One region of the Streptomyces durmitorensis genome, then DNA from elsewhere that is predicted to be linked to it. Evidence: riboswitches for the same ligand, from Rfam matches in the RefSeq annotation. Region 1 holds a riboswitch; each other region holds the start of a gene.

The links. Region 1 has a riboswitch for cobalamin ahead of metE (5-methyltetrahydropteroyltriglutamate--homocysteine S-methyltransferase). Riboswitches for the same ligand answer to the same signal wherever they lie in the genome.
Region 2: linked by a shared signal. The riboswitch ahead of cobN (cobaltochelatase subunit CobN) and the one ahead of metE (5-methyltetrahydropteroyltriglutamate--homocysteine S-methyltransferase) in region 1 are both predicted to bind cobalamin.
Region 3: linked by a shared signal. The riboswitch ahead of M4V62_RS32190 (cobalamin biosynthesis protein) and the one ahead of metE (5-methyltetrahydropteroyltriglutamate--homocysteine S-methyltransferase) in region 1 are both predicted to bind cobalamin.
Region 4: linked by a shared signal. The riboswitch ahead of M4V62_RS15460 (ribonucleoside-diphosphate reductase subunit alpha) and the one ahead of metE (5-methyltetrahydropteroyltriglutamate--homocysteine S-methyltransferase) in region 1 are both predicted to bind cobalamin.

What each region holds. Positions count from the first base shown of each region.
Region 1 is NZ_CP097289.1:1,095,279-1,102,352, reverse strand. Features, by position in the region: partial or broken gene M4V62_RS05245 (NACHT N-terminal helical domain 7-containing protein) at 1-42, opposite strand, end outside; gene metE (5-methyltetrahydropteroyltriglutamate--homocysteine S-methyltransferase) at 165-2,486, opposite strand; cobalamin riboswitch at 2,647-2,864, opposite strand; gene M4V62_RS05230 (3-hydroxybutyryl-CoA dehydrogenase) at 3,058-3,927, opposite strand; gene aceB (malate synthase A) at 3,924-5,516, opposite strand; gene aceA (isocitrate lyase) at 5,640-6,929, opposite strand.
Region 2 is NZ_CP097289.1:510,375-517,448, reverse strand. Features, by position in the region: gene M4V62_RS02110 (cobalt-precorrin-5B (C(1))-methyltransferase) at 1-164, opposite strand, end outside; gene M4V62_RS02105 (cobalt-precorrin-6A reductase) at 176-931, shown strand; gene M4V62_RS02100 (precorrin-2 C(20)-methyltransferase) at 944-2,455, opposite strand; gene M4V62_RS02095 (precorrin-8X methylmutase) at 2,452-3,078, opposite strand; gene cobG (precorrin-3B synthase) at 3,151-4,458, opposite strand; cobalamin riboswitch at 4,507-4,658, shown strand; gene cobN (cobaltochelatase subunit CobN) at 4,728-7,074, shown strand, end outside.
Region 3 is NZ_CP097289.1:7,210,541-7,217,614, forward strand. Features, by position in the region: gene M4V62_RS32180 (putative cobaltochelatase) at 1-286, opposite strand, end outside; gene M4V62_RS32185 (cobyric acid synthase) at 338-1,846, opposite strand; gene M4V62_RS32190 (cobalamin biosynthesis protein) at 1,843-2,784, opposite strand; cobalamin riboswitch at 2,890-3,023, opposite strand; gene M4V62_RS32195 (DUF397 domain-containing protein) at 3,261-3,524, shown strand; gene M4V62_RS32200 (hypothetical protein) at 3,521-3,835, shown strand; gene M4V62_RS32205 (hypothetical protein) at 3,762-4,307, opposite strand; gene M4V62_RS32210 (helix-turn-helix domain-containing protein) at 4,352-5,206, opposite strand; gene M4V62_RS32215 (hypothetical protein) at 5,433-5,678, opposite strand; gene M4V62_RS32220 (inorganic phosphate transporter) at 5,691-6,965, opposite strand.
Region 4 is NZ_CP097289.1:3,483,544-3,490,617, forward strand. Features, by position in the region: gene M4V62_RS15440 (carbon starvation CstA family protein) at 1-1,806, shown strand, start outside; gene M4V62_RS15445 (YbdD/YjiX family protein) at 1,803-2,000, shown strand; gene M4V62_RS15450 (DUF3311 domain-containing protein) at 2,122-2,391, shown strand; gene mctP (monocarboxylate uptake permease MctP) at 2,388-4,037, shown strand; cobalamin riboswitch at 4,166-4,289, shown strand; gene M4V62_RS15460 (ribonucleoside-diphosphate reductase subunit alpha) at 4,425-6,833, shown strand; gene M4V62_RS15465 (ribonucleotide-diphosphate reductase subunit beta) at 6,833-7,074, shown strand, end outside.

The DNA.
Region 1 (7,074 bases):
CTGCGCCCCGCCCAGCAGCCGCACCGCATCCGCGTAACTCATCCCCTGGACACCGGCGCCCTCCCAGCTCCGTGACGGAACGGCCAGCGTGTCCATCATGGCGCCGGACGAGGGCACGGGCGGCCATTCGGCATCAAATGGCCGCCCCGGCAGGCGCGTTCGGATCAGGAACCCGCGGGCAGCTCCGCCCTCACCTCGCGCGCGGCGGCGACCAGGTTCTCCAGGGAGGCCTTGGTCTCGGGCCAGCCGCGGGTCTTGAGGCCGCAGTCGGGGTTGACCCAGAGCCGCTCGGCGGGGATGGCCTCAAGTCCCTTGCGCAGCAGGGTCGCTGCCTCCTCCGTGCTCGGTACGCGGGGGGAGTGGATGTCGTAGACGCCGGGGCCCGCCTCGCGCGGGTATCCGTGCTCGGCCAGTTCGCGGGCCACCTGCATGTGCGAGCGGGCGGCTTCCAGGCTGATGACGTCGGCGTCGAGGTCGTCGATGGCCTGGACGATGTCGCCGAACTCCGCGTAGCACATGTGCGTGTGGATCTGCGTGTCCGGGCGTACGCCGCTGGTGGTGAGGCGGAAGGATTCCGTGGCCCAGTCCAGGTAGGCCGGGTGGTCGGCGGCGCGCAGCGGCAGCGTCTCGCGCAGCGCGGGCTCGTCCACCTGGATGGCCGAAGTGCCCGCCGCCTCCAGGTCGTTGACCTCGTCGCGCAGGGCGAGCGCGACCTGGCGGGCCGTGTCGCCGAGCGGCTGGTCGTCACGGACGAAGGACCAGGCGAGCATGGTGACGGGACCGGTGAGCATGCCCTTGACGGGGCGGTCGGTGAGGGAGTTGGCGTACGAGGTCCACCGCACCGTCATCGGCTCGGGCCGTGAGATGTCGCCGGCCAGGACCGGCGGGCGCACATAGCGGGTGCCGTACGACTGGACCCAGCCGTGCTGCGTGGCGAGGTAGCCGGTGAGCTGCTCGGCGAAGTACTGCACCATGTCGTTGCGTTCGGGCTCGCCGTGCACCAGGACGTCGATGCCCGCCTTCTCCTGGAAGGCGAGGACCTCGCGGATCTCGTTCTTGATGCGCTCCTCGTAGCCGGACGTGTCGAGACGGCCCGCACGCAAGTCGGCGCGTGCCGTGCGCAGTTCGGTGGTCTGGGGGAAGGAGCCGATGGTGGTCGTGGGCAGCTGCGGAAGGCCGAGCCGGGTCCGCTGGGCCGCCGCACGCTCCGGGTAGGCGTGGGCGCGGCGGGCGTCGGCGCCGGTGATCGCGGCGACGCGGGAGCGTACGGCCGGGTCGTGGGTGAGGGCCGAGCCCGAGCGGGACGCCAGGCCGGCGCGGTTGGCGGACAGTTCGGCCGTGATGGCGCCCGTGCCCTGGGCCAGGCCGCGGGCCAGCGTGGCGATCTCGGCGGTCTTCTGGTGGGCGAAGGCCAGCCAGCGGGCGATCTGCGGGTCGATGTCCCGTTCGGCGGTGGCGTCCAGCGGGACGTGAAGCAGGGAGCAGGACGCGGAGACGTCGACCCGGTCTGCGAGGCCCAGAAGCGTGCCCAGTGTGCTGAGGGACTTCTCCAGGTCGTTGATCCAGATGTTGCGGCCGTTGACGACGCCCGCGACCAGACGCTTGCCGGGCAGCCCGCCGACGGCGGCGAGATCCTCCAGCTGGCTCGCGGCAGCCTCGGTGAAGTCCAGGGCGAGGCCCTCGACCGGCGCCTTGGCGAGCACCGGAAGCGCGTCGCCGAGCCTGCCGAAGTACGAGCCGACGACGAGCTGAGGGCGGTCGGTGAGCGCACCGAGATCGCGGTAGGCGCGGGTGGCGGCGTTGAGCTCGGCCGGGGTGCGGTCCTGGACCAGGGCGGGCTCGTCGAGCTGCACCCACTCGGCGCCCGCGGCGCGCAGGTCGGCGAGGACCTCGGCGTAGACGGGCAGCAGGCGGTCCAGGAGGGTGAGCGGCTCGAAGTCGGCGGCCACGCCGGGCGCGGGCTTGGCGAGCAGCAGATAGGTGACCGGGCCGACGAGCACCGGCCGGGCCACGAGGCCGAGCGCGATGGCCTCCGTCAGCTCGGCGACCTGCTTGGCGGAGTCGGCGGTGAAGACGGTGTCGGGGCCGAGCTCCGGCACGAGGTAGTGGTAGTTGGTGTCGAACCACTTGGTCATCTCAAGGGGCGCCACGTCCTGCGTGCCGCGAGCCATCGCGAAATAGCCGTCGAGCGCGTCGGTTTCGACGGCCTCGCGGTGCCGCTGGGGGACGGCGCCGACCATGACGCTGGTGTCCAGGACGTGGTCGTAGTACGAGAAGTCGCCGGTCGGCACTTCGTGGATGCCTGCGTCGGCCAGGTGCTGCCAGGTGGACCGGCGCAGTTGCGCCGCGGTGTCCCGGAGGGCGTCTGCGGTGACGCGGCCCTTCCAGTAACCCTCGACGGCCTTCTTCAGTTCCCGGTTGGGGCCCTGGCGGGGGTAGCCGTACACGGTGGCCCGTGCTGCCGCGGCTGCGGGCTTCGCTGTCACGGAAATCTCCTTCGCGAGATGACTCCTGAGATCCCGGGACGGGACACGGACGCGAAGGGATGACGAACCGGATGGACCGAACGCGTGCCCGCGGCACGGTGCTCCACCTGATCTGACGCCGACCCGCCCACGAGGTCACCGGGATGTCCGTACGTGAGGGGTCACGTACGGGCAACGGGCAGGTCTTCGGACTCGCGGGCACACCTGCCGAGGCAGGTTCCTACTGGCCGTCGCTTCCCGGATCCGCGCTCGGATCCAGTGCGTATGACGGCGGTCGTTCCCACTCACCGCTGCGGGGCAGTCCCGGATTCCCACCGGGTTCCCTCTTACGACGCGTCTGCCTGGCGGACAGGGCGAACCAGCTGCACAGGTCAGGCTAGAGGGTGTTCGGCCTCCTGGGCAGTACTGATCACATTTCGGACCGTGAGGTGAGACACGGACCCCACCCGGATCCACACGTGCGGGGACCTGGATCAGCACATGAGGGCGCGCGGAACAGATCACCACTCTGTTCCGCGCGCCCGCTCACAGCAGCCGCGGGCCCCTCGGCCCGGCGGCGGACCCGGGCCCCTCAGCCCCGGTCGTAGGTGTGGAACCCGCGGCCGCTCTTGCGGCCGAGCAGCCCCGCCTCCACCATGCGCTGGAGCAGCGGCGGCGGGGCGTACAGGGGTTCCTTGAACTCTTCGTAGAGCGATGCCGCGATGGAGGCGACCGTGTCGAGGCCGATCAGGTCCGCCAGCTTCAGCGGCCCCATCGGGTGGGCGCAGCCCAGCTCCATGCCCGCGTCCACGTCGGCGGGCGTGGCGAAGCCGGACTCGGTCATCCGGATCGCCGAGAGGAGGTAGGGGACGAGCAGCGCGTTCACGACGAAGCCCGCTCTGTCCTGGGACCGTACGACCGTCTTGCCCAGGGTGTGCGTGGCGAAGTCCTCGACGGCGGCGACGGTCCGTGCGGCCGTGTGCAGCGAGGACACGACCTCGACCAGGGGAAGCACGGGGGCGGGGTTGAAGAAGTGCAGCCCGAGGACACGGTCGGCACGCCGGGTCGCCATCCCCAGACGCATGACCGGGATGGAGGAGGTGTTGGTGGCCAGGATCGCTTCGGGGTCCTCGACGACCTTGTCCAGGGTGGTGAAGATCTCCGTCTTGGCCGCAGTGTCCTCCACGACGGCCTCGACGACGAGCTGGCGGTCGGCCAGGTCGTCGAGGCTGCCGGTGAAGACCATGCGGGCCAGCGCGTCCTCGGCGCCGATGCGGTCCAACTTGCCGCGCTGGACGGCGCGTTCGAGCGACACGGTGACCCGCTCGGCGGCGGCGCGTGCGGCGAGGGCGTCGGCCTCGCAGACCACGGTGTCCAGGCCGGCGCGGGCACACACCTCGGCGATCCCGGCGCCCATCTGGCCCCCGCCCACCACACCGACCCGCCGGATGGCCATGGTCATGACTGTCCCTCCGGGCGGCGCACGAGGTGACGGCTGTAGGCATCCGTGGTGAAGAACGCGGGCAACTCCCGTGCCAGGGCTGTCCGTTCGAAGAGGCCACGGACTTCGTCGAGAGGGGCCCACGGGTACTCCGCGCCCAGGGCGGCGAGCTCGTCCTCCACCAGTTCGAGGACCGTCGCGCGATCCACGACCCGGTGGCGCAGCCACTGCCAGATCTGCACCCGGGCGATCTCGGCGGTGGCGGCGTCCTCCATCAGCCCGTACAGGTCGACGGCTCCCTGCCCGTGCAGCCACGCGGCGAAGTAGCGCAGGGCGACAGCGATGTTGGTGCGTACGCCCTCGGACGTCGGTGGCGCGCTGATGCGGCGCACGGAGAGCAGCCGGGCCGCCGTCACCTCGACGTCGTCGCGGGTGCGGTCGATCTGATGCGGGCGCGTGTCGAGCACCCCGTCGAACACCGCGCGGCAGACGGGCACAAGGGCGGGGTGGGCGACCCAGGAGCCGTCGAAACCGTCCTCGGCCTCGCGCTCCTTGTCGAGCCGCACCGTGGCGAGGGCCGCCTGGTGGGCGTCCGGGTCCTTGCCGGGAACGTGGGCGGCCATGCCGCCGATGGCGTGGGCGCCGCGCTTGTGGCAGGTGCGGACGAGGAGTTCGGTGTACGCGCGCATGAAGGGGGCCGTCATGGTGACCTTCGCCCGGTCGGGCAGCAGGAAGTCGGTGCGGTGGCCGAAGGTCTTGATGAGGCTGAAGAGGTAGTCCCAGCGGCCCGCGTTGAGGCCGGAGCTGTGCTCGCGGAGCTCGTAGAGGATCTCCTCCATCTGGAAGGCCGCCGTGATGGTCTCGATCAGGACGGTGGCGCGGATCGTGCCGCGGGGGATGCCGAGGAGGTCCTGGGCGAGCACGAACACGTCGTTCCACAGCCGGGCCTCGTCGCGGTTCTCCAGCTTCGGAAGGTAGAAGTACGGGCCGTGTCCGGCGTCGATCTGCCGCTGGGCGCAGTGGAAGAAGTAGAGCCCGAAGTCCACGAGCGATGCGGGCGCGGGCCGCCCGTCGATCAGCAGGTGCTCCTCGGTCAGGTGCCAGCCGCGCGGGCGGACGACGATGGTCGCGACCTGCTCGCCGAGCCGGTAACGCTTGCCCTCCGGTGTGCTGAAGTCGATCCTGCGCTCGATGGCGTCGAGCAGGTTCAGGTGACCGCCGACGATGTTGTCCCAGGTGGGCGAGGTGGCGTCCTCGAAGTCCGCCATCCACACCTGCGCACCGGAGTTGAGGGCGTTGACCGCCATGCCGCGCTCCGGCGGTCCCGTGATCTCCACGCGGCGGTCGGTCAGGCCGGGCGCGGGGGGCGCCACCTGCCAGGAGTCGTCCGCCCGTATGCGGGCAGTGGCGATGGAGAAGTCGAGCGGGGAGCCGGAAGCGAGGCGGGCCGCCACCCGCATGCGCTCCTTGAGGATCTCCAGGCGGCGTTCGGCGAAGGCGTCGACGAGTCGGCCGACGAACTCCAGGGCCTCGGGGGTGAGGATCTCGTCGTGCCGGTCGGCCGGTGAGCCGAGGACCCGGGCACGGCGGGTCGGAGCGGAGAGGGGCATGCGGTCTCCTCAACAGGGGGGTACGGATCTACGGGACGGTGGAGGCCCCGTAAGGGGCGCGGGGAGCTGCGCGCCAAGCCCCCACCGGCCCGCGGATGAGATGGCGGTGATCCAGTGAAGCGTCTAGTGGAACTGCTCTTCCTCGGTGGAACCGGACAGCGCCGTCGTCGAGGAGGCGGGGTTGACGGCGGTGGACACCTGGTCGAAGTAGCCGGTGCCGACCTCGCGCTGGTGCCTGACGGCGGTGAAGCCCTGCGCCTGCGCGGCGAACTCGCGCTCCTGGAGGTCGACATAGGCGGTCATGCCGTGCTCGGCGTAGCCGCGGGCCAGGTCGAACATGCCGTGGTTGAGGGAGTGGAAGCCGGCCAGGGTGATGAACTGGAAGCGGTAGCCCATGGCGCCCAGCTCGCGCTGGAACTTGGCGATCTGGTCGTCGTCCAGGGCGGCACGCCAGTTGAACGAGGGCGAGCAGTTGTAGGCGAGCATCTGGTCGGGGTGCTCGGCGTGGATGGCCTCGGCGAACTCACGGGCCTGCGCGAGGTCAGGGGTGCCGGTCTCGACCCAGATGAGGTCCGCGTACGGGGCGTAGGCGAGGCCGCGGGCGATGACGGGCGCCATGCCGTTCTGCACCCGGTAGAAGCCCTCGGCGGTGCGCTCGCCCGTGACGAACCGCGCGTCGCGCTCGTCGACATCGCTGGTCAGCAGGTTCGCCGCGAGGGCGTCGGTGCGGGCCACGATCAGCGTCGGCACATCGGCGATGTCGGCGGCCAGGCGGGCGGCGTTGAGGGTGCGGATGTGCTGGCCGGTGGGCACGAGGACCTTTCCGCCCAGGTGGCCGCACTTCTTCTCGGAGGCCAGCTGGTCCTCGTAGTGGATACCGGCGGCGCCCGCGGCGATCATCGCCTTGGTCAGCTCGAAGGCGTTGAGCGGTCCGCCGAAGCCCGCCTCGGCGTCGGCGACGATCGGCGCGAGCCAGTCGGTGGTGTCCTCGCCGCCCTCGGCGGTGGCGATCTGGTCGGCGCGCAGCAGCGCGTTGTTGATCCGACGGATCACCTGCGGCACCGAGTTGGCCGGGTAGAGCGACTGGTCGGGGTAGGTGTGCCCGGCCTGGTTGGCGTCGGCGGCCACCTGCCAGCCGGACAGGTAGATCGCCTGAAGGCCGGCCTTGACCTGCTGGACCGCCTGGCCGCCGGTCAGGGCGCCGAGCGCGTGGATGTAGTCCTGCTCGTGCAGCTGCCGCCACAGCCGCTCGGCGCCGCGCCGGGCGAGGGTGTGCTCCTCGCGGACGCTGCCGGAGAGCCTGACCACGTCGTCGGCGGTGTAGGTGCGCTCGATCCCGTTCCAGCGGGCGTCGGTAGCCCACCGCTGAGCAAGCTCCTGGGCCGTTGCCGTCGTCGTCCCTGCCTGTGCCATGACCGTCTCCTGGGAACTCGTGAACTAAGGAAATCGTGAACTGTGCGAATCAATGGCACAGAGTGCCGGACGTATTGAGAGTGCGGCCCGCCAGCTCCGTGGTGAGCGATCCGAGCAATGCCGCCGAGCCGGGCGGAAGGGTCGG
Region 2 (7,074 bases), 580 kb from region 1:
TGGCCCTTGGGCAGGGTGATGGTCACCGGGTCGGGGAAGTCGCCGCTGAGCAGGGCAGTGTAGGCGGCCGTGGCGGCCGCGGTCGCACAGGCACCGGTCGTCCAGCCGGGCCGCAGACCGGTGTGCTTGAGTTGGGCGCTGCGCCCGCCTTTCGCCTCACCCATGGATGGATCCGATGCACGTACTGGTACTTGGCGGGACGACGGAGGCCCGCCGCCTCGCCGAGGCCCTGGTGGACACGCTGCCTGCCACGGCGAGGGTGACCAGCTCACTGGCCGGGCGCGTCACGAGCCCGAAGCTGCCGCCGGGCGAGGTCCGCGTGGGCGGCTTCGGCGGAGCCGAAGGGCTTGCCGCATGGCTGCGTGCGCACCAGGTGAGCGCGCTCATCGATGCCACCCATCCTTTCGCCGAGACGATCAGTTTCAACGCGGCCGCTGCCGCCGCTGCCGCCCATGTTCCCCTGCTCGCGCTGCGCCGGCCCGGCTGGGTGCCGGGCGAGGGCGACGCCTGGCACACGGTCGGCTCCCTGGCCGACGCGGCCACGGCGCTGCCCGCGCTGGGGCAGCGGGTCTTCCTCACCACGGGACGCATGGGTCTCGCGGCCTTCGCCGAACTGGACCAGCTGTGGTTCCTGATGCGTTCGGTGGACGCCCCGGAGGCACCGCACCCCGCGCACATGGAGGTGCTGCTCGACCGCGGCCCGTTCACCTTGGAGGGGGAGCGCGAGCTGATCCGCCGCCATCGCATCGACGTCGTCGTCACGAAGGACAGCGGCGGCGCCGCCACCGCCCCCAAACTCGCCGCGGCCCGTGAAGCACGGATCCCCGTGGTCGTGGTGCGCCGACCGCCGGTGCCCGAAGGCGTGGCGGTGGCGGGCACCCCGGAGCAGGCCCTGACCTGGCTGCGCGCCCAGGGCGGCAGCCAGGTCTAGCAGACCTGGAGGCTAGTCCTCCGGGTAACGGCGGGGCGTCCACACGATCTGCTGTCCGTCGCCCCGCTGCTCCCAGCGGGTCTGCGAGGAACCCACCAGCAGGATCGTGCGCATGTCGACCTCGGCGGGGTCGAGATCGGCGAGCCGCACCGTGCGTACGCTCTCGGTCGGTCCGCCGATGTCGCGGCCGAGGACCACGGGCGTGTCGGGCGAGCGGTGCTCGAGCAGCAGGTCGCGGGCCTTGCCGACCTGCCAGGTCCGGCTGCGGGAGCCGGGGTTGTACAGCGCGAGCACCAGGTCCGCACCGGCCGCCGCCTGCAGCCGCTGCGCGATGACCTCCCACGGCTTGAGCCGGTCGGAGAGCGATATCGCGGCGTAGTCGTGTCCCAGCGGAGCGCCCGCGCGGGCGGCGGCCGCGTTCGCCGCCGTCACCCCCGGAAGCACCCGCACCGGCAGATCCGCGTACTGCTTCTGCGATGCCACCTCAAGGACGGCCGTCGCCATGGCGAAGACGCCAGGGTCGCCGCCGGAGACCACGGCCACGCGACGGCCGCGCCGGGCGAGATCCAGGGCGAACTCGGCGCGCTCCGACTCGACCTTGTTGTCGGAGCCGTGGCGCACCTGCCCCGGGCGGACCGGCACCCGGTCCAGATAGGTCGTGTAGCCGACGAGGTCGTCGGCTGCGGCCAGCACTCCGCGAGTCTCGGGCGTGAGCCACAGCGGCCCGGCGGGACCGGTACCGACCACGGCCACTTCGCCCGCGTCCGGGGCGCGCTCGGGCCGGGGGGCGTCGATCCGGCTCGGCAGGACAGCGACGGCGAAGTACGGCACCGAGTCGGCGTCGACCGCGGCCAGCTCGTCGATGCGCTCGCCCGCCATGGTGGCGCGCTCGACGTAGTGGGCCTCGGGCAGCCGCCCGGAGGCCTCGAAGGCGCGGCGCACGGCGGGGAAGGTGCGGCCCAGCTTCATCACCACGGCGGCGTCCGTGGCGGCCAGACGCGCGGTCAGCTCCTCCTCCGGCAGGGTGCCGGGCAGGATGGTGAGCACCTCCTCGCCCTCGGCGAGCGGAGTGCCGAGGCGGGCGGCCGCGGCGCTGACGGAGGTGACACCGGGGATCACCTCGGTGGGATAGCGGTCGGCCAGCCGCTTGTGCATGTGCATGTACGAGCCGTAGAAGAGCGGGTCGCCCTCGGCGAGGACGGCGACCGTGCGGCCGGCGTCGAGGTGCACCGCGAGGCGGGCCGCGGCCTCGGTGTAGAAGCCCTCCATCGCGCCCCGGTAGCCGCCGGGGTGGTCGGTGGTCTCCGTCGTGAGGGGGTAGACCAGCGCTTCCTCGATGTGGTCGGCCCGCAGGTGCTCGGCCGCGATGGACCGCGCGATGGACCGTCCGTGCCGGGCGCTGTGATAGGCGACGACATCGGCCTCCGCGATGACTTCGACCGCCCGCAGGGTCATGAGGGAAGGATCGCCGGGGCCGAGCCCGACGCCGTACAGCCGGCCTGTGTTCTGCTCGCTCACGCTCATTCTTCCTCGCTGGCGATCGCGTTGAGTGCGGCCGCCGCGATGGCGCTTCCGCCCCGTCGGCCCCGCACGATCATGTGGTCCAGGCCGGACGGGTGCGCGGCCAGGGCGTCCTTGGACTCCATCGCGCCGACGAAGCCGACGGGCACACCGATGACGGCGGCGGGGCGCGGCGCGCCCTCCTCGATCATTTCGAGCAGGCGGAACAGGGCGGTGGGCGCGTTGCCGACGGCTATGACCGAGCCTTCCATCCGGTCGCGCCACAGCTCCAGGGCGGCGGCGCTGCGCGTGGTGCCGAGCTTGGCCGCCAGATCGGGCACCGCCGGGTCGGACAGGGTGCACACCACGTCGTTGTCGGCGGGCAGCCGCTTGCGGGTGACGCCGCTTGCGACCATCGCCACGTCGCACAGGATGGGGGCGCCCGCACGCAGGGCCTCGCGGGCCCTGGCCACCACGTCCGGGGTGAAAGCGAGGTCGCGTACGAGGTCGACCATGCCGCAGGCGTGGATCATGCGGACCGCGACCTGGCTCACGTCGGCGGGCAGGCCCGACAGATCCGCCTCCGCGCGGATCGTGGCGAAGGACTGGCGGTAGATCGCCGGTCCGTCCTTCTCGTACTGGTGCACAGTGCGTTCGCTCTCTTGATAGGGCAGGGAACAGTCGGGTGTTGCGGGGTTGATCATGTGTTCATGTGTGGTTCAGCCGCGGGCCGCGGCCACGGCGGCGGCGAGCGCGCCCGGGCTGCCGGGGACGGTCGCCGGCGTGTCCCGTTTCTCGCCGCGTACGCGGGAGATCTGATGTCCGTCGGGAGTGGCGACGACGTCGATCCACTCCCCGTGCGGATGTCCGCACCGGCGTTCGCACCCGGACCAGTACACGGGCAGCGCCCCTCCGGGACCCGACGCGGCTTTCGCCGTGGCGCGTACGTCGTCCAGAGCTTTGGCGCAGCCGGGCCTGCCGATGCAGGCCCCCACTCCGGTCCAGGGCGAGTCGGGTCCGGTGATGAGACCGGCGGCCCCCAGTTCCTCCAGGAGTTGCGCGGCCGCTGTCCGCTCGACTCCGGGCAGGATGACTCCGCGCCAGGGGGTCAGCCGCAGCTCGCCGCTGCCATGGTGGCGGGCGGTGTCCGCCAGCGTCTGCCACTGGGGCGCGCTGACGCTTCCCAGGGGCAGGCCGAGGGAGAGTGCGGCCGTGCGGTGCGGGCCGGACACGACGCCGAGGGCGGGTCCGCCCGGATCCTGGGGGAGGGGCGCGGTGGTGCGAGTGACTTGGAGTCCGGCCTGGCGCAGGCGGTGCAGGACCGCGTCGAGGAGGGGGCCGATGCCGCCGGGCAGATCGGTGACCCGCCACGCACCGGCGTCGGGCGCCTGCTCCAGGAACGTCTCGGCCGCGATGAGCGCGGCCCGCGGTGCCTGCGCCGCCGTCATGAGGACGGCGTCGTGCGACGGTCCGATCCGCAGCAGCGCCTCGTCCGCGTCCCGCGCCGTCAGGGTCACGTCCCCGCCGAGCGCCCCCACGTCGCCGCGGCCGTCGTCCAGGGCGAACAGGAACCGGCCGGACAGAGCGGCGGCCCGGTCACTGGCGCACACCAGCTCGTCCAGGGCGGAGAGCCACGGGCGGATGTCCGCCTCGCCCCGGCCGTCGAGTCCCGCGAGCGGGGAGGCCACCACATTACGCACCCGCTCATGGCGTTCGGAGGGCAAAAGCCCCGATTCGCCCAGCAGGTAAGCCAGTTCACCGCCGCAGTGCGCGGGCAGCCCGCGCACCTGCACATTGCCGCGCGATGTGAGATGCAACTCCCCATCTCCCAGCCGCTCCGCCGCGTCCCGCAGCACATCGGCCTGCCCCGCGCTGAGTACGCCGCCAGGGATGCGGACGCGGGCCAGCGCCCCGTCGTCCGCCCGGTGCAGGCGCAGCGTCCCGGGGCAGGCGTCACCGCGGCCGCGGGCAGACTCGTCTCCCGAGAGCGGGGGCGAGGGGACCGATGGGGGCATGGCGGCGAGCATACCGACCCATCGCAGCAGGTCCGCCTGCCCCCCGGTAGTTGATCGGCCCTTAGTATTCCTAGCGACGGGTCAGCCGGCCCGTCGTCGCCACAGACGGCGACAAGGGGAGGAAGCCCGGTGCGATTCCGGCGCGGTCCCGCCACTGTGAGCCCGGTGCGCATGCCGGGTGAGTCAGGAACTCCCTTCCCCGAGCTCTCGTCCGCTCGAGCAGGGGAGACGCCATCGACACCACCCGGGGCGTGGACACCCCGAGGAAGGCCCGACGCCGCATGATCCTGCTCCTGTCGACGTCCGACACCGACCTGCTCAGCGCCCGCGCCGCCGCCGGCCCGGTCGACTACCGCTTCGCGAACCCCTCCCGGCTCCCGCTCGAGGACCTTCCGCAGCTCCTGGACGGCGCCGACCTGGTCGTCGTACGCCTCCTCGGCGGCGTACGCGCCTGGCAGGAGGGCCTCGACCAAGTCGTGGCGACCGGACGCCCCGTGGTCGTCCTCACCGGCGAACAGGCCCCCGACGCCCAGCTGATGGCCGCATCGACCGTGCCCATCGGCATCGCCGCCGAAGCCCACGCCTACCTGGCCCACGGCGGCCCCGACAACCTGGAGCAGCTGGCCAGGTTCCTCTCCGACACCGTCCTGCTCACCGGCCACGGCTTCGAGCCGCCCGCCCCCGCGCCCTCGTGGGGCCCGCTGGAGCGCACCGCCCGTCAGGTCGAGGGACCGACCGTCGCGGTGCTCTACTACCGCGCCCACCACATGAGCGGCAACACCGCCTTCATCGAGAGCCTGTGCCGCGCGGTCGAGGACGCCGGAGCGCGCCCGCTGCCGCTGTACGTCGCCTCGCTGCGTACTCCCGAGCCCGAACTCATCGATGAACTGCGCGCCGCCGACGCGATCGTGACCACGGTCCTCGCCGCGGGCGGCACGCGCCCCGCCGAGGCGTCGGCGGGCGGCGACGACGAGTCCTGGGACGCAGGCGCACTCAGCGGACTCGACGTACCCATCCTCCAGGCGCTGTGCCTCACCAGCTCACGCACCGACTGGGAGGGCAACGACGAGGGCGTGTCGCCGCTGGACGCCGCAAGCCAGATCGCGGTCCCCGAGTTCGACGGCCGTCTGATCACGGTGCCGTTCTCCTTCAAGGAGATCGACGAGGACGGTCTGCCCGCGTACGTCGCCGACGCCGAGCGCGCGGCCCGCGTGGCCGGCATCGCCGTGCGGCACGCACGGCTTCGCCACATCCCGGCCGCCGACAAGCGCATCGCGCTCGTCCTTTCCGCCTACCCGACCAAGCACTCGCGGATCGGCAACGCGGTCGGCCTCGACACCCCCGCCAGCGCCGTCGCCCTGCTGCGCCGACTGCGCGAAGAGGGCTACGACTTCGGTACGGAGGAGGTCCCGGGCCTTGCCTCCGGCGACGGCGACGAGCTGATCTACGCCCTCATCGAGGCGGGCGGCCACGACCAGGAATGGCTCACCGAGGAGCAGCTGGCCCGCAACCCCGTCCGCATCCCCGCGGCCGACTACCGCCGCTGGTACGCCACGCTCCCCGCCGAGCTGCGCGAGTCCGTGGAGCAGCACTGGGGCCCGGCCCCCGGCGAGATGTTCGTGGACCGGTCGAGCAACCCGGAGGGCGACATCGTCCTCGCGGCCCTGCGCCGCGGCAATCTGCTCATCCTCATCCAGCCGCCGCGCGGTTTCGGCGAGAACCCGATCGCGATCTACCACGATCCCGATCTGCCGCCCTCGCACCACTACTTGGCCGCCTACCGCTGGATCGCCGCGTCCGCCGCCGACAACGGCTTCGGCGCCGACGCGATGATCCACCTGGGCAAGCACGGCAACCTGGAGTGGCTGCCCGGCAAGAACGCGGGCCTTTCCGCCGCCTGCGGCCCCGACGCGGCCCTGGGCGATCTGCCCCTGATCTACCCGTTCCTGGTCAACGACCCGGGGGAGGGGACGCAGGCCAAGCGGCGCGTCCACGCCACCCTCGTGGACCATCTCGTACCGCCGATGGCCCGCGCCGACAGCTACGGCGACATCGCCCGCCTCGAGCAACTCCTGGACGAGCACGCCCAGATCGCCTCGATGGACCCGGCGAAGCTGCCCGCGATCCGTGCGCAGATCTGGACCCTCATCCAGGCCGCCAAGCTCGACCACGACCTGGGGCTGGAGGACCGCCCCAAGGACGAGGGCTTCGACGAGTTCATCATGCATCTCGACGGCTGGCTCTGTGAGATCAAGGACGTCCAGATCCGCGACGGCCTGCACGTCCTGGGCGGCGCCCCGGCCGGCGCCGACCGCGTCAACCTCGTCCTCGCGATCCTGCGCGCCCGCCAGATCTGGGGCGGCACGGCCTCGCTTCCCGGCCTGCGCGAGGCGTTGGGTCTCGACGAGTCCGCGGCCACCCGCACCGCCGCCGACGAGGTCGAGGAGAAGGCCCGCGCCCTGGTCCAGGCGATGGACGACGCCGACTGGGCCCCGGAGGCCGTCGCGACGGTGGCCCAGGGGCACCCGCAGTCCGTCGCCGACATTCTCGCCTTCGCCGCCCGCGAGGTCGTACCGCGGCTGGCCGCCACGACCGACGAACTCGACCACGCCGTCCACGCGTTGAAGG
Region 3 (7,074 bases), 6.1 Mb from region 1:
GCAGCTCGACCATCCGCGCGTCGCGCACGGCGGCCCCGCCCGCGTCGTGCGGTCCGTCCGGGCAGGCCGGGTCGGGGGCGGCCGGATCGCAGGAGAAGCGGCACCCGGCGACGACGGGCACCTGCGGAAGAAGGGCGGAAAGGGCCCGCACGGCGGTGGACTTGGCGGTCCCCTTCTCCCCGCGCACGAGCACGCCGCCGACGGCGGGCGAGACGGCGTTGAGCAGCAGGGCGAGCCGCAGGTCGTCCTGCCCGACGAGAGCGGTGAACGGATAGGGGGTACTCACAAGGCCTCCATTACGTGATGCGGGGCGGGGCAGGGGACAGCGGCAGGAGGGTCATGAGGGTGCCCCCGGTGGGATGAAGGGGAGGCCGGGCGGGGCGCCGGTCTCGATCAGACGGAACAGGGCGTCGGTGTCCGCGTGTTCCTCGATCAGGTCACCGAGCAGGTCGAGCTGCTCCTCGCGTAGCGCGCCGAAGCTGGTGTCGGGCGCGGGCACGAAGCGGCGCCCGGCGGCCCGCGCGACCTCGGTGAGGAAGCGGCGCCGGAACGCGTCGCTCTCCAGCGACCCGTGCCAGTGCGTGCCCCACACCTCGCCGACCCGGCAGCCGTCCAAGAAGGGCTCTCCGCCCAGGACTTGGGCGACGCCGTGGTGGATCTCGTACCCCTCGACGGGTTCTCCGAGGGCCTCGCCGACCGGCCGCGCGAGGGTCTTCTCGCGCTCGAAGCGCACGCGCACGGGCAGCAGCCCGAGCCCGTCCACGGCTCCGGCCCGCGACTCGACGTCGTCCTCGATGTGCTCGCCGAGCACCTGGAAGCCACCGCAGATCCCGAGCACGGGACGCCCCTCGGCGGCGCGCCGCGCGATGGCGTCCGCGAGGCCGCGCTCGCGCAGCCACTGAAGGGCGCGCACCGTCCCGCGCGTCCCCGGCACGACCACCAGATCGGCGTCGACGAGCTCGTCGGCCCGGTCCACGAACCGCACGACGACGCCGGGTTCGGCGGCCAGCGCGTCCACGTCCGTGAAGTTCGACATCAGCGGCACGGCACAGACGGCGACCCGCAGCACGTCCTCGCCGACCGGGGGAGCGACGACGGACTCCCTGACGGCGCCCCGCAGGGACACCCGCAGGCCGTCCTCCTCGTCGATGCCGAGGCCGTGCTGGAACGGCAGCACACCGAACGTACGCCGTCCGGTGAGTTCGAGAAGCATGTCGAGCCCGGGTTCGAGCAGCGAGACGTCGCCCCGGAACTTGTTGACGAGATACCCGGCGACCAGCTCCTGGTCCTGGGCGCCGAGCAGCGCGGTCGTCCCGAAGAAGGAGGCGAAGACGCCACCGCGGTCGATGTCTCCCACCACGACCACGGGGAAGCGGGCGGCTCTCGCGATCCCCATGTTCACGATGTCCGTACGCCGCAGATTGATCTCGGCGGGGCTGCCCGCGCCTTCGCAGATCACGGCGTCATAGCTGCCCCGAAGTTCCTCCAGGCATCCCACGACGGTGGAGAGCAGCGCTTCCTGCCGCCCGCCGTGGTAGCCCCGCGCGGTCATCTCGCCCACGGGCTTGCCCATCAGGACGACCTGGCTGCTGCGGTCGCTGCCCGGCTTGAGCAGTACGGGGTTCATCAGCGCGCTCGGCTCGACCCGGGCGGCCTGTGCCTGCATGGCCTGGGCGCGCCCGATCTCGGCACCTTCGCGCGTGACGAAGGAGTTGAGGGACATGTTCTGTGCCTTGAAGGGTGCGACGGAGACCCCCTTGCGGGCCAGCCACCGGCAGATCCCGGCGGTGACGACGCTCTTGCCCGCATCGGACGTGGTCCCTGCGACGAGCAGTCCACCACTCATGAGGCCCTGCCTTTCCGTATCGTGCTCACGGCCGCGGCGACCCCCAGGGTCAGCAGCCCCACCCGCCGCGACAGCTTCACGGCCCGCTCGATGTCGGCGACTTCGACGCGACGCCCTTCCCCGTTCAGGACGGGCCGGTGCTCGACACGCCCCGCGTACGAGAGAGTCCCCCCGAGCCGCACGCCCAACGCCCCGGCGAAGGCGGCCTCGACGGGCCCCGCGTTGGGGCTCGGGTGCTTGGCGGCATCGTCACGCCAGGCCCGCAGCGCACCGCGCGGCGAGTCCCCGGCCGCGGCCGCGAGGACGGCGGTGAGCCGGGCACCCGGCCATCCCAGTACGTCGTCCAGGCGGGCACAAGCCCACCCGTAGCGCCGGTACTTCGCGGACTTGTGCCCGACCATGGCGTCCAGCGTGTTCACGGCCCGGAAGCCGACAAGCCCGGGGACCCCGCCCAGAGCCCCCCACACCAAGGCCCCCACCACCGCGTCGGAGGTGTTCTCGGCGACGGACTCGACCACGGCACGCGCGATGCCGTCGGCGTCCAGCGCCTGCGGATCGCGCCCGCACAGATGCGGCAGCCGCTCCCGTGCCACCTCGACGTCCCCGGCGGCGAGCGCCCCGCCGATGGCCCGCGCCTCACGTCCGAGGGAGGTCCCGCCGACCACGGCCCAGGTGCTGGCCGCGGTCAGCGCGACGGATGCGGCGCGGGAGTCACGTACGAGAGAGGAGACCAGGGCGGCGGCACCGGCCGCACCCCCGGCACACACCACGGCATGCAGGGCGCCCCACCCGCGGTGGTCACGCCACAGCACACGCTCGACGGCGCCGGCGGCCCGCCCGAACGCGGCGACCGGGTGCCCGCGACGAGGATCGCCGAGGAACAGATCACCGAGGAGGCCGGCGGCGGCGCCGTACGCGAAGTCGCGATCGGCACGCACCGGTTCAGCCGGCCGGTACGTGGAGGGGAACAGACAGGGGCACAGGAACCGGCAACGGGCGGCCGCGCATGGCGATATGTCCTCACTCAGGGTGTCCGCGCCCTGGTTCGACGTGACCGGCGGGGAGAGTTCCTGGCTTCCGAGGAGCCCGCTCCTCGATGACAGTGGCGGGACCGCGCCGGATTCGCACCGGCTTCCTCTCCTGCCGCCGTAATGGCTCCGGCAGTCCACCACGCCCGCGAACGCCCGTCAACTTGCCGTTGACCTGGGACGGGAGAGTGTGCCGAGGCACACATGGGGCCGGTTTTTCCCTAGGCCTGGAAATTGAACTTTCCTAGACTGGAACGCGACAACCGGAGAGCGGTCCACGAGTGATTCGGTCCGGGTCGTTACGTGGTGTGGTGGTTCTCGGCGGACCTCTCGGCCCTCCGAGATCACGGCGCTATCGTGCATCGGCGTGGGCGGAGCACGCCGACATGGACGCGCGTCGAGCGGCGCCGGCTCTCGGGCAGGGGGAGGTCGGCGTGGCCAAGGAGAAGTCGTCGGGACGGGTGTGGCGCAGGAGCAGTTTCAGCGGGTACTCCGGAGACTGCGTCGAAGTCGCCTTCGAGCGGGAGGCGGTGCTCGTCCGTGATTCGCAGAACCCGTCGGGGCCACGCGTCGTCTTCTCCGGCAAGCGCTGGCAGGCGTTCCTGAACGCTCTTGCCGGCGACGGGGGAGAGGGAGGGGGGACAGGATGACCGAGCATCATCTCGCCGAGGTGCGGCACCTGGTGAGAGGCGGGCACGGGGGGAAGCGCAAGGCATCGGGGATCGTCGTGGTCGTGGCGGGGTGCGTGCTGCTCGGCGCGGCCGCCACCCTGGTCGGTGCGGCGGCTTCGCTGCTGGTCGAGGGCGCGGCCGCCCGTCTTGCCGTCTGGGCCTTCGCGGCCATGGCGGCCGCTGTGTCCATGGGGCTCTGGTGGGGTTCGGCCGAGTTCAGGCAGGATCATCGGCCTCGGCCCTGGGCTCGGGACGCTGGGCAGGAACCACGGCACGGCGGTCGTCGCTGAGCGTGGGCGTCGCCCCTGTCTGCGAGATCAGGTGGGTGAGCTGGCGGCTCAGCGCGATCACGGGGGCCGAGAAGACGGCGATCACCGAGCCGACCGTCCAGAAGCCCGTCATGCCGACGGTGCCCAGGACGACGAGCACTCCGGTGAGCGTCAGCACCAGAACGAGTATGCAGCCGGTGCAGTAGACGATCCTGGTCGTGAACATCCGGAGGTTGTCGTCCGTGCGATGGCGGTCCAGCGTGTCCATCCGGTCCGTGCGGCCCTGGTTGGCCATCGCCTCGCGGACGAGCTGGTTGTAGGTGGGGCCGTCGTCCGGTGTCTGTCCGGGAGAGGCGCTGCCGGTGGCATCGGAGGCCGAGCCGGTGGAAGCCCCACCGGCACCTTGCGCACCACCCGAACCACCGCTTCGCCACGGCGCCTGCCCGATGGCCGTGAGGACCCCGTGCCACCACTCTCGCAACGCGGCTGGCATGTTGAGGCCTCCTCGCTCCTCACGGACTCCTTGGGCCCGAGAGGTCAGCTGCTGTCAATGCCGTCCCTGACCTGACGGATCAGGTCGAGGGCCTTCTCTCCGTCGTGCGCGGTCTCGCGGAGAGACTCGAAGCACTCCTGGTGACGCACGATCAGCTCGTGGTCGTCACGGATCGACTGGTTTCCCTGCGCTTCGAGGTAGAGCAGGTCCTCGTCGTCCAGGAAGCCGAGCAGGATGAAGCTGCTCAGGGTGGAGTAGTGGGCGCCCGCCGTGAACGGCAGCACCTGGAGGGAGACGTGCGGGCGCTCCGAGATGTCGATGAGGCGCTGCAGTTGGGCGCGCTGCACGCGTGGTCCGCCGACCTGCCGGTGCAGTGCGGCCTCGTCGACGACGAAGAACGTCCACGGCGGGTTCTCACCCTCCAGGGCGCGCTCCTGGCGCGCTGTCCGCAGCTCCACGATCTTCCGCGCCTGCCCCTCGTCCAGACGCGGGGTGAGGAGAGCCATCGCGTATTCGTCCGTCTGAAGAAGGCCGGGCACGATGATCGGGTTGTACGTGCGAAAGGATGCGGCGGCGCTCTCGTACCCCAAGTACTGACTGAACTGCGGTCCGATGACGTCGTTGTACTTGGCCCACCAGCTGGGCCCCTTGGAGCCGCGGGCGGCCGCTTCGAGCTCCGCGCCGAGTTCCTGGTCCGTCACGCCGTACTGCTGGAGGAGAGCGCGCAGATCGGTCACGGAGAGGCTGACCGTGCCCTGCTCGATCCTCATGATCTTGGACAGTGACCAGTCGAGGGCTTGGGCGGCTTGGCCCTGTGACTGCTCCGTGGCCTCTCGGGCCTTGCGGAGTGCGATGCGAAGCCTGCGGCGATTCAGGCTCGGGTCGACATCCCTCGACATGGTGGCTCCTCGCTGTCGTGATGGCTGCTGATTCAATGACATAGGGCAGAGAGCCATATGTGCAGCCGACGCTAGCAGACAGCTGAGTAGCAGTATGCCATATGTCACTTCGCCGCATCGCATGCCCTCGTTCGTGTGAATGAGGGGGTGTGCGGACACGTAAAAGCCGGGTGGGACGCACCCATGAGGTGCGTCCCACCCGGCTCTTGTGAGGCCGTGGTCGTCGTCAGGCGACGATCAGGTAGATCCCGTACGCCACAGCCGCCGCGCAGAGTGCGAAGCACACGTACGCGCCCGTGCGTGCCGCCACGGGAGGGCCGCCGGCGGAGGCGGAGGAGGTGGCGCCGGATGTCGCCGCCGCCTCACGCTTGGAGAGGCCGACGATGCCGAGGGTGAAGAGGCCCACCAGGGCCACCGTCACGCCGAGGCTGACTCCGAATACGGAGCCGAGAGCTGCCCAGTCGATGTTCATGGTCAGTTGTCCTTACACCGTGGCGGGCCGGGCGGGGTCCGCCACGGTGCCGGTCGGGGCCGGGATGGTGGCCTTGACGAGGTCGACGTCCGAGGCCGTCACGGCCGAACCGGTGGGCGGCGGGGTGACGGCGGCCATCGCGGTGGTCACGACACCGGCGGGCTCGGCTTCCGAGGCGCCGCGGATCTCGTCGTCGGCCACGTTCGTGTGGTCGACGGCGTTGCGCCGGGACAGCACCCAGATGACGGCGGAGCCGCCGATGAGGAGCGCGGCGGTCGCCGCGACGCCCCAGGGGCCCTGCTTGGTGAGGAACTCCGCGCCCGCGCCGACCAGACCGGCGGCCGGGAGCGTCAGGCCCCACGCGACGAACATGCGGGTCGCCGTGGACCAGCGGACCACGCCGCCCTTGCGGCCGAGGCCCGCGCCCATCACGGCGCCCGAGCAGACCTGGGTGGTGGAGAGCGAGAAGCCGATGTGCGAGGAGGCGAGGATCGCGGTCGCGGCGCTGGTCTGGGCGGCGAAGCCCTGCTGCGGCGCGAGGTCCGTGAGGCCCTTGCCCATGGTGCGGATGATGCGCCAGCCGCCGAGGTAGGTGCCGAGCGCGATGGCGACACCGGCCGAGACGATGACCCACATCGGGGGGTTGGCACCCGGGTTCAGGACGCCGCCGGTGATCAGGGCCAGCGTGATGATGCCCATGGTCTTCTGCGCGTCGTTCGTGCCGTGTGCGAGCGAGACGAGCCCCGCGGAGGCGATCTGACCGGTGCGGTAGCCCTTGGCGGTCGCCTTGGTGTCGGTGTTGCGCCCGATGCGGTACGTCAGGCGCGTGGCCAGCGTCGCGGCGATGCCGGCCACGAGGGGCGCGGCGATCGCGGGGATCAGGATCTTGGTGACGACGGTGCCGCCGTCGATCGACGACCAGCCCATCGACATGACCGCGGCGCCGATGAGGCCACCGAAGAGTGCGTGGGAGGAACTGGAGGGCAGGCCCACCAGCCAGGTCAGGAGATTCCAGAGGATCGCGCCGACCAGGGCCGCGAAGATCACCTCTGTCTTCAGTCCGTCCTCGTTGACGATCCCGCCGGAGATCGTCTTGGCGACCTCGACAGACAGGAAGGCGCCGACGAGATTCAGCACGGCGGACATGGCCACCGCCGTCTTGGGCTTGAGAGCGCCAGTCGAGATGGTGGTCGCCATCGCGTTGGCCGTGTCGTGGAAACCGTTCGTGAAGTCGAACACGAGAGCGGTAACGATCACGATCCCGAGGAGAAGCGTGATGTGTTCCATTTACCCAGGCTTCTGTTGGACGTCAGTGGCAAGTGGAACGTAGGCAACCAGGGTGAACGGAAAGTGAACTGGGTCGGGCCGTGCGGTGACCCGATCCGGGGCACCGCCG
Region 4 (7,074 bases), 2.4 Mb from region 1:
CCGGGCACGATCTGGATCATCGTCGGCGTGATCTTCGCGGGCGCCGTGCAGGACATGGTCGTCCTCTTCTTCTCCACGCGGCGTGACGGCAAGTCGCTCGGCCAGATGGCGCGCGAGGAGATCGGTCCCTTCGGCGGGGCCGCGGCGCTGCTCGCCGCCTTCGCCATCATGATCATCCTGCTCGGGGTGCTCGCGCTCGTCATCGTCAACGCGCTCGCGGACTCGCCGTGGGGCACCTTCTCCATCGCGATGACCATTCCGATCGCGCTGTTCATGGGCTTCTACCTGCGGATCCTGCGGCCAGGGCGGGTCAGCGAGGTCTCCCTCATCGGGATCGCGCTGCTGCTGCTCGCACTCGTCGCCGGGCGATGGGTCGCCGAGTCGTCCCTCGCGGATACGTTCACGCTCGCGCCGTCGACACTGGTCATCTGGCTGGTGGCGTACGGATTCATCGCATCGATCCTGCCGGTGTGGATGCTGCTCGCGCCGCGCGACTATCTCTCCACCTTCATGAAGATCGGCACGATCCTGCTGCTCGCGCTCGGCGTCGTCTTCACGCTGCCGACGCTGAAGATGGACCCGGTGACCGACTTCGCCTCGCGCGGCGACGGGCCCGTCTTCGCGGGATCGCTCTTCCCGTTCGTCTTCATCACCATCGCCTGCGGGGCCCTGTCCGGCTTCCACGCGCTGATCTCCTCGGGCACGACGCCGAAGATGGTCCAGAAGGAGACGCAGATCCGGATGATCGGCTACGGCTCCATGCTGATGGAGTCGGCGGTCGCGGTGATGGCGCTCATCGCGGCGAGCATCATCGACCCCGGGCTGTACTTCGCGATGAACGCGCCCGCGGGCGTCATCGGGGACAACGTCCAGGCCGCGTCCCAGGCCGTCGCCGGATTCGGGTACTCCATCTCCCCCGAAGACCTGGCGCAGGCCGCCAAGAACGTCGAGGAGTCCTCGCTGCTCTCGCGCACCGGTGGCGCGCCCACGCTCGCGGTCGGTGTCTCCGAGATCTTCTCGAAGGTCACCGGCGGCTCCATGAAGGCGTTCTGGTACCACTTCGCGATCATGTTTGAGGCGCTGTTCATCCTGACCGCGCTCGACGCGGGCACGCGCGTGGGCCGCTTCATGCTCCAGGACATGCTCGGGAACGTCTACAAGCCCTTCAAGAGGGTCAGTTGGAAGCCCGGACTCATCATCACGAGTGCGGTCGTCACCGGCCTGTGGGGCTACTTCCTGTGGGTGGGCGTGCACGAGCCGCTCGGCGGGATCAACCAGCTCTTCCCGATCTTCGGCATCTCCAACCAGCTCCTGGCCGCGGTCGCGCTCGCCGTCTGCACGACGCTCCTGGTGAAGTCCGGACGCCTCAAGTGGGCCTGGATCACGGGCATTCCGCTCGCCTGGGACGCCACGGTGACGCTCACCGCGAGCTGGCAGAAGGTGTTCTCCAGCGATCCGCGCGTCGGCTTCTTCAAGCAGCGTTCGATCTACCAGGACGCGATCGACGACGGGAAGATCCTGCCGCCCGCCAAGTCCATGGACGACATGCACACCGTCGTCACCAACTCCACGGTGGACGGCGTCCTTTCGGCGACGCTCGCCCTGCTCATCGTCATCGTGATCGCGGACGCGGCCCGGATCTGCGTGAAGCACGTCCGCAACCCGCAGTCGTCCAAGCTGAGCGAGGCGGAGTACGTCGAGTCGAAGCTGACCGCGCCGGCCGGGCTCATCCCGACCCAGGAGGAGAAGGCGGAACTGGCGGCGGCCGAAGCGAAGGTCACCAGCGACGCGAAGGCCCCGTCATGACGTGGGTGCTTCGCGGACTGCGCTGGGTGCGATGGTACGCACGGGAGTTGACCGACGAGTCCGCGTACGACCGTTATGTCGCGCACACGCGGAAGACGCATCCCGGGGCATCCGTCCCGTCCCGGAGGGAGTTCGAGCGAAAGCGGACGGACCAACAGGAGTCAGACCCCAGGCAGGGGTTCCGCTGCTGCTGAGCAGGCATGTCGAGGACATCGCGGCCCGTCCGGTATCCGGACGGGGGTTCCATAGATCAATCCTCTCGCTTAGATTTCCCGCACGTTAAAGGTGGGATAAGCGAGGGAGCGGAGCCGCGAAGTGTCAGATGCGCCTGAAGTGAGCAGACCGGTGATCACGCCGGTCCGCGTGGTCATTGCCCTCTGCCTCGTCGCGCCGTTCGTGGCGATGCTCTGGGTGAGCTCCTACGCGAAGGTCGAACCGACCTTCATCGGCATCCCGTTCTTCTACTGGTACCAGATGCTGTGGGTGCTCATATCCACCGCTCTCACCATGATCGCGTACAAACTGTGGCAGCGTGACCAGCGCGCCCGCAAGGCCGAGCAGGCCCAGGGGGGTGCGACCCGATGAACGAGCTCGCAGCGGACACGGGCGGCGTCAACGGCATCGCCCTCGCCGTCTTCATCTTCTTCTTCGCCGCCGTCACGGCGATGGGCTTCCTGGCCGCGCGCTGGCGCAAGGCCGAGACCGAGAGCCTGGACGAATGGGGCCTGGGAGGCCGCTCGTTCGGCACCTGGGTCACGTGGTTCCTGCTCGGCGGCGACCTCTACACCGCGTACACCTTCGTGGCCGTCCCGGCGGCGATCTACGCGGCGGGCGCGGCCGGCTTCTTCGCGGTGCCGTACACGATCCTCGTCTACCCGCTGATCTTCACCTTCCTGCCGCGCCTGTGGTCGGTGTCGCACAAGCACGGATACGTGACCACCTCGGACTTCGTGCGCGGGCGCTTCGGCTCCAAGGGGCTCTCCCTTGCCGTCGCGGTCACCGGCATCCTCGCCACGATGCCGTACATCGCGCTCCAACTGGTCGGCATCCAGGCCGTCCTCGACGTCATGGGCGTCGGCGGCGGTCCGGACACGAACTGGTTCATCAAGGACCTGCCGCTCCTGATCGCGTTCGCGGTGCTCGCCGCGTACACGTACTCGTCGGGTCTGCGCGCCCCCGCGCTGATCGCGTTCGTGAAGGACGGCCTGATCTACCTCGTCATCGCCGTCGCGATCATCTACATCCCGATCAAGCTCGGCGGCTTCGACGAGATCTTCCAGGCGGCGAACGACAAGTTCTCGTCGGCGAACGAGGCGGCGGGCAAGCCCGTCGCGGGTCTCGCGCCGGGCCACGCGGGTCAGTGGACCTACGCCACGCTCGCGCTCGGCTCCGCGCTCGCGCTGTTCATGTACCCGCACTCGATCACGGCGACGCTCTCCTCCAAGAGCCGCAACGTGATCCGCCGCAACACCACGATCCTGCCGCTCTACTCGCTGATGCTGGGCCTGCTCGCGCTGCTCGGCTTCATGGCGATCGCGGCCGGGGTCAAGGTCGAGAACGGGCAGCTGGCGATCCCGCAGCTGTTCGAGACGATGTTCCCCGACTGGTTCACCGGCGTCGCGTTCGCGGCGATCGGCATCGGCGCGCTCGTGCCGGCCGCCATCATGTCCATCGCGGCCGCGAATCTCTTCACCAGGAACATCTACAAGGACTTCATCAAGCCGGACGCGACACCCGCGCAGGAGACCAAGGTCTCCAAGCTGGTCTCGCTCCTGGTGAAGGTCGGCGCGCTCGCCTTCGTCCTCACCATGGACAAGACGGTCGCGATCAACTTCCAGCTCCTGGGCGGCATCTGGATCCTGCAGACCATGCCCGCGCTGGTCGGCGGCCTGTTCACACGGTGGTTCCACCGCTGGGCGCTGCTCGCGGGCTGGGCGGTCGGCATGGTCTACGGCACGGTCGCCGCGTACGGCGTCGCCTCGCCGACGCAGAAGCACTTCGGCGGCTCGTCCGACGAGATTCCCGGCATCGGCGAGATCGGCTACATCGGCCTCACGGCGTTCGTCCTGAACGTGGTGGTCACCGTGGTCATGACCTTCGTCCTGCGCGCCATGAAGGCCCCTGACGGCATCGACGAGACCTCTCCCGGGGACTACACCGCGGACGCGGGCGACCCGGGTGTCGTTGAGGAGCTGCCGCCGGCCACGGCCGGGGCGCCTGCCGGGCACTGAGCCTCTCCCCCACACCGATCAGCACGCCAGGCGGGCCGCCGGAGGAATCCGGCGGCCCGCACTTGTGTGTGTGGTACGCAGTGCCGACACAAGATGTGGGGCTGCTTCTCAGAGCCAGCACAAGATGTATGCTCGTGCTCGCTGTCGCCGCAGGGGAATCCGGTGCAAGTCCGGAACTGTCCCGCAACGGTGTATGAGTACGCATTTGTCGTGCCCACGAGTCCGAAGACCTGTCGACAGCGCACCCGTTCCGACCGGTCCGGGTGCCAACGACGTCCGGGCCTCGTGGAATGGGCTGGTGGACGCGGAGCACAGCCCTGCCCTGGGCGCGCCCGTGCGTCACCTTCCCCTCCCCAAGGCTCTGAGCCGAGCGAGGGAGTGCTCCACGTGACCATCGCGCCAGCCGAACCTGCGTCAGCGCAGACCACCGACGGTCAGCAGACCGCCGACGGCCCAGGAACCGCGCTGCTGCGTACCCTGACCGAACTCACCGTCGACCTCCCCGACGCCGACCCCGGCCGCGTCGCCGCCGCCGCGCTGCGTGGGCGTTCGGCCCGAGCGGATCTGGCGGAGCTGCGGGAGCTGGCTACCGAGGCCGCAGCCGGTCTCATCTCCGAGGACCCGACGTACTCGCAGCTCGCGGCCAGGCTGCTCAGCCTCAGCATCCGTGACGAGGCCGCGTCGCAGGGCGTGCGCTCCTTCTCGGACTCGGTCGCCGTGGGGCACCGCGAGGGCCTGATCGCGGACCGCACCGCCGCGTTCGTCACCGACCACGCGGAGCACCTCGACACTCTCGTGGAGGCGGCGCTTCAGGACGGCGCCGACTTCCGCTTCGGCTACTTCGGCCTGCGCACCCTGCACAGCCGCTATCTCCTGCGCCACCCGATCACCCGGCATGTCATCGAGACCCCGCAGCACTTCATGCTGCGCGTGGCGAGCGGCCTGGCAGAGGACGGCAGTACGCGCTCGGTGGACGAAGTCGCCGCCCTGTACCGCCTGATGAGCCGCCTGGACTACCTGCCGTCCTCGCCGACGCTCTTCAACTCCGGCACCCGCCACCCGCAGATGTCCTCCTGCTACCTCCTCGACTCCCCGCTGGACGAGCTGGACTCCATCTACGACCGCTACCACCAGGTCGCCCGCCTCTCCAAGCACGCGGGCGGCATCGGCCTCTCGTACTCCCGCATCCGCGCCCGCGGTTCACTGATCCGCGGCACGAACGGCCACTCCAACGGCATCGTCCCGTTCCTCAAGACCCTGGACGCCTCCGTCGCCGCCGTGAACCAGGGCGGCCGCCGCAAGGGCGCCGCCGCGGTCTACCTGGAGACGTGGCACTCCGACATCGAGGAGTTCCTGGAGCTGCGCGACAACACGGGTGAGGACCAGCGGCGCACGCACAACCTCAACCTCGCGCACTGGATCCCGGACGAGTTCATGCGCCGGGTCGCCGCGAGCCAGGACTGGTCGCTGTTCTCGCCGGCCGACGTGCCCGAGCTGGTCGACCTGTGGGGCGACGAGTTCGACGCCGCCTACCGCAAGGCCGAGGCGGACGGGCTCGCCCGCAAGACCATCCCGGCCCGTGACCTGTACGGCCGCATGATGCGCACTCTCGCGCAGACCGGCAACGGCTGGATGACGTTCAAGGACGCCGCCAACCGCACCGCCAACCAGACGGCGGAGCCCGGCCACACGGTCCACTCCTCCAACCTCTGCACGGAGATCCTGGAGGTGACGGACGACGGGGAGACGGCCGTCTGCAACCTCGGTTCGGTGAACCTCGGCGCCTTCGTGGACACCGCCGCCGGTGACATCGACTGGGAGCGGCTCGACGAGACCGTCCGTACCGCCGTCACGTTCCTCGACCGCGTCGTCGACATCAACTTCTACCCGACCGAGCAGGCCGGACGCTCCAACGCCAGGTGGCGTCCGGTGGGCCTGGGCGCCATGGGGCTTCAGGACGTCTTCTTCCAGCTGAAGCTGCCCTTCGACTCCCCCGCGGCGCGCGCCCTCTCGACGCGCATCGCCGAGCGGATCATGCTCGCCGCGTACGAGGCGTCCGCCGACCTGGCAGAGCGCAACGGTCCGCTCCCCGCCTGGGAGAAGACCCGCACCGCGCGCGGTGTCCTGCACCCCGACCACTACGGCGTCGAGCCGGCCTGGCCGGAGCGCTGGGCCGCGCTGCGGGAACGCATCGCCGTGACCGGCATGCGCAACTCGCTCCTCCTGGCGATCGCGCCGACCGCCACGATCGCGTCCATCGCGGGCGTGTACGAGTGCATCGAGCCGCAGGTCTCCAACCTGTTCAAGCGCGAGACGCTGAGCGGTGAATTCCTCCAGGTCAACGCCTACTTGGTGCAGGAGCTCAAGCGGCTCGGCGTCTGGGACGCGCAGACCCGTGAGGCGCTGCGCGAGGCCAACGGCTCGGTGCAGGGCTTCAGCTGGATCCCCGCCGAGGTGCGCGAGCTCTACCGCACCGCGTGGGAGATCCCGCAGCGCGGCCTGATCGACATGGCCGCCGCGCGCACGCCGTTCCTGGACCAGGCGCAGTCCCTGAACCTGTTCCTGGAGACGCCGACCATCGGCAAGCTCTCCTCGATGTACGCGTACGCCTGGCAGCAGGGTCTGAAGACCACGTACTACCTGCGCTCGCGCCCCGCGACCCGGATCGCCCGCGCGGCGGCCGGCCGCACCGAGGCCGCCGAGCCCACCCCCGCCCCCGTACCTGCGCAGGCATCGGCCGAAGAGGCCGTCGCCTGCTCCCTGGAAAACCCCGAGTCCTGCGAGGCCTGCCAGTAATGAGCTCCACCACCAACGCCGAGAAGAACCTCCTCGACCCGGGCTTCGAGCTGACCCTGCGTCCCATGCGCTACCCGGACTTCTACGAGCGCTACCGGGACGCGATCAAGAACACCTGGACCGTCGAGGAGGTCGACCTCCACTCGGACGTCGCCGACCTCGCCAAGCTCTCGCCCGGCGAGCAGCACATGATCGGCCGTCTGGTCGCGTTCTTCGCGACCGGCGACTCGATCGTCTCCAA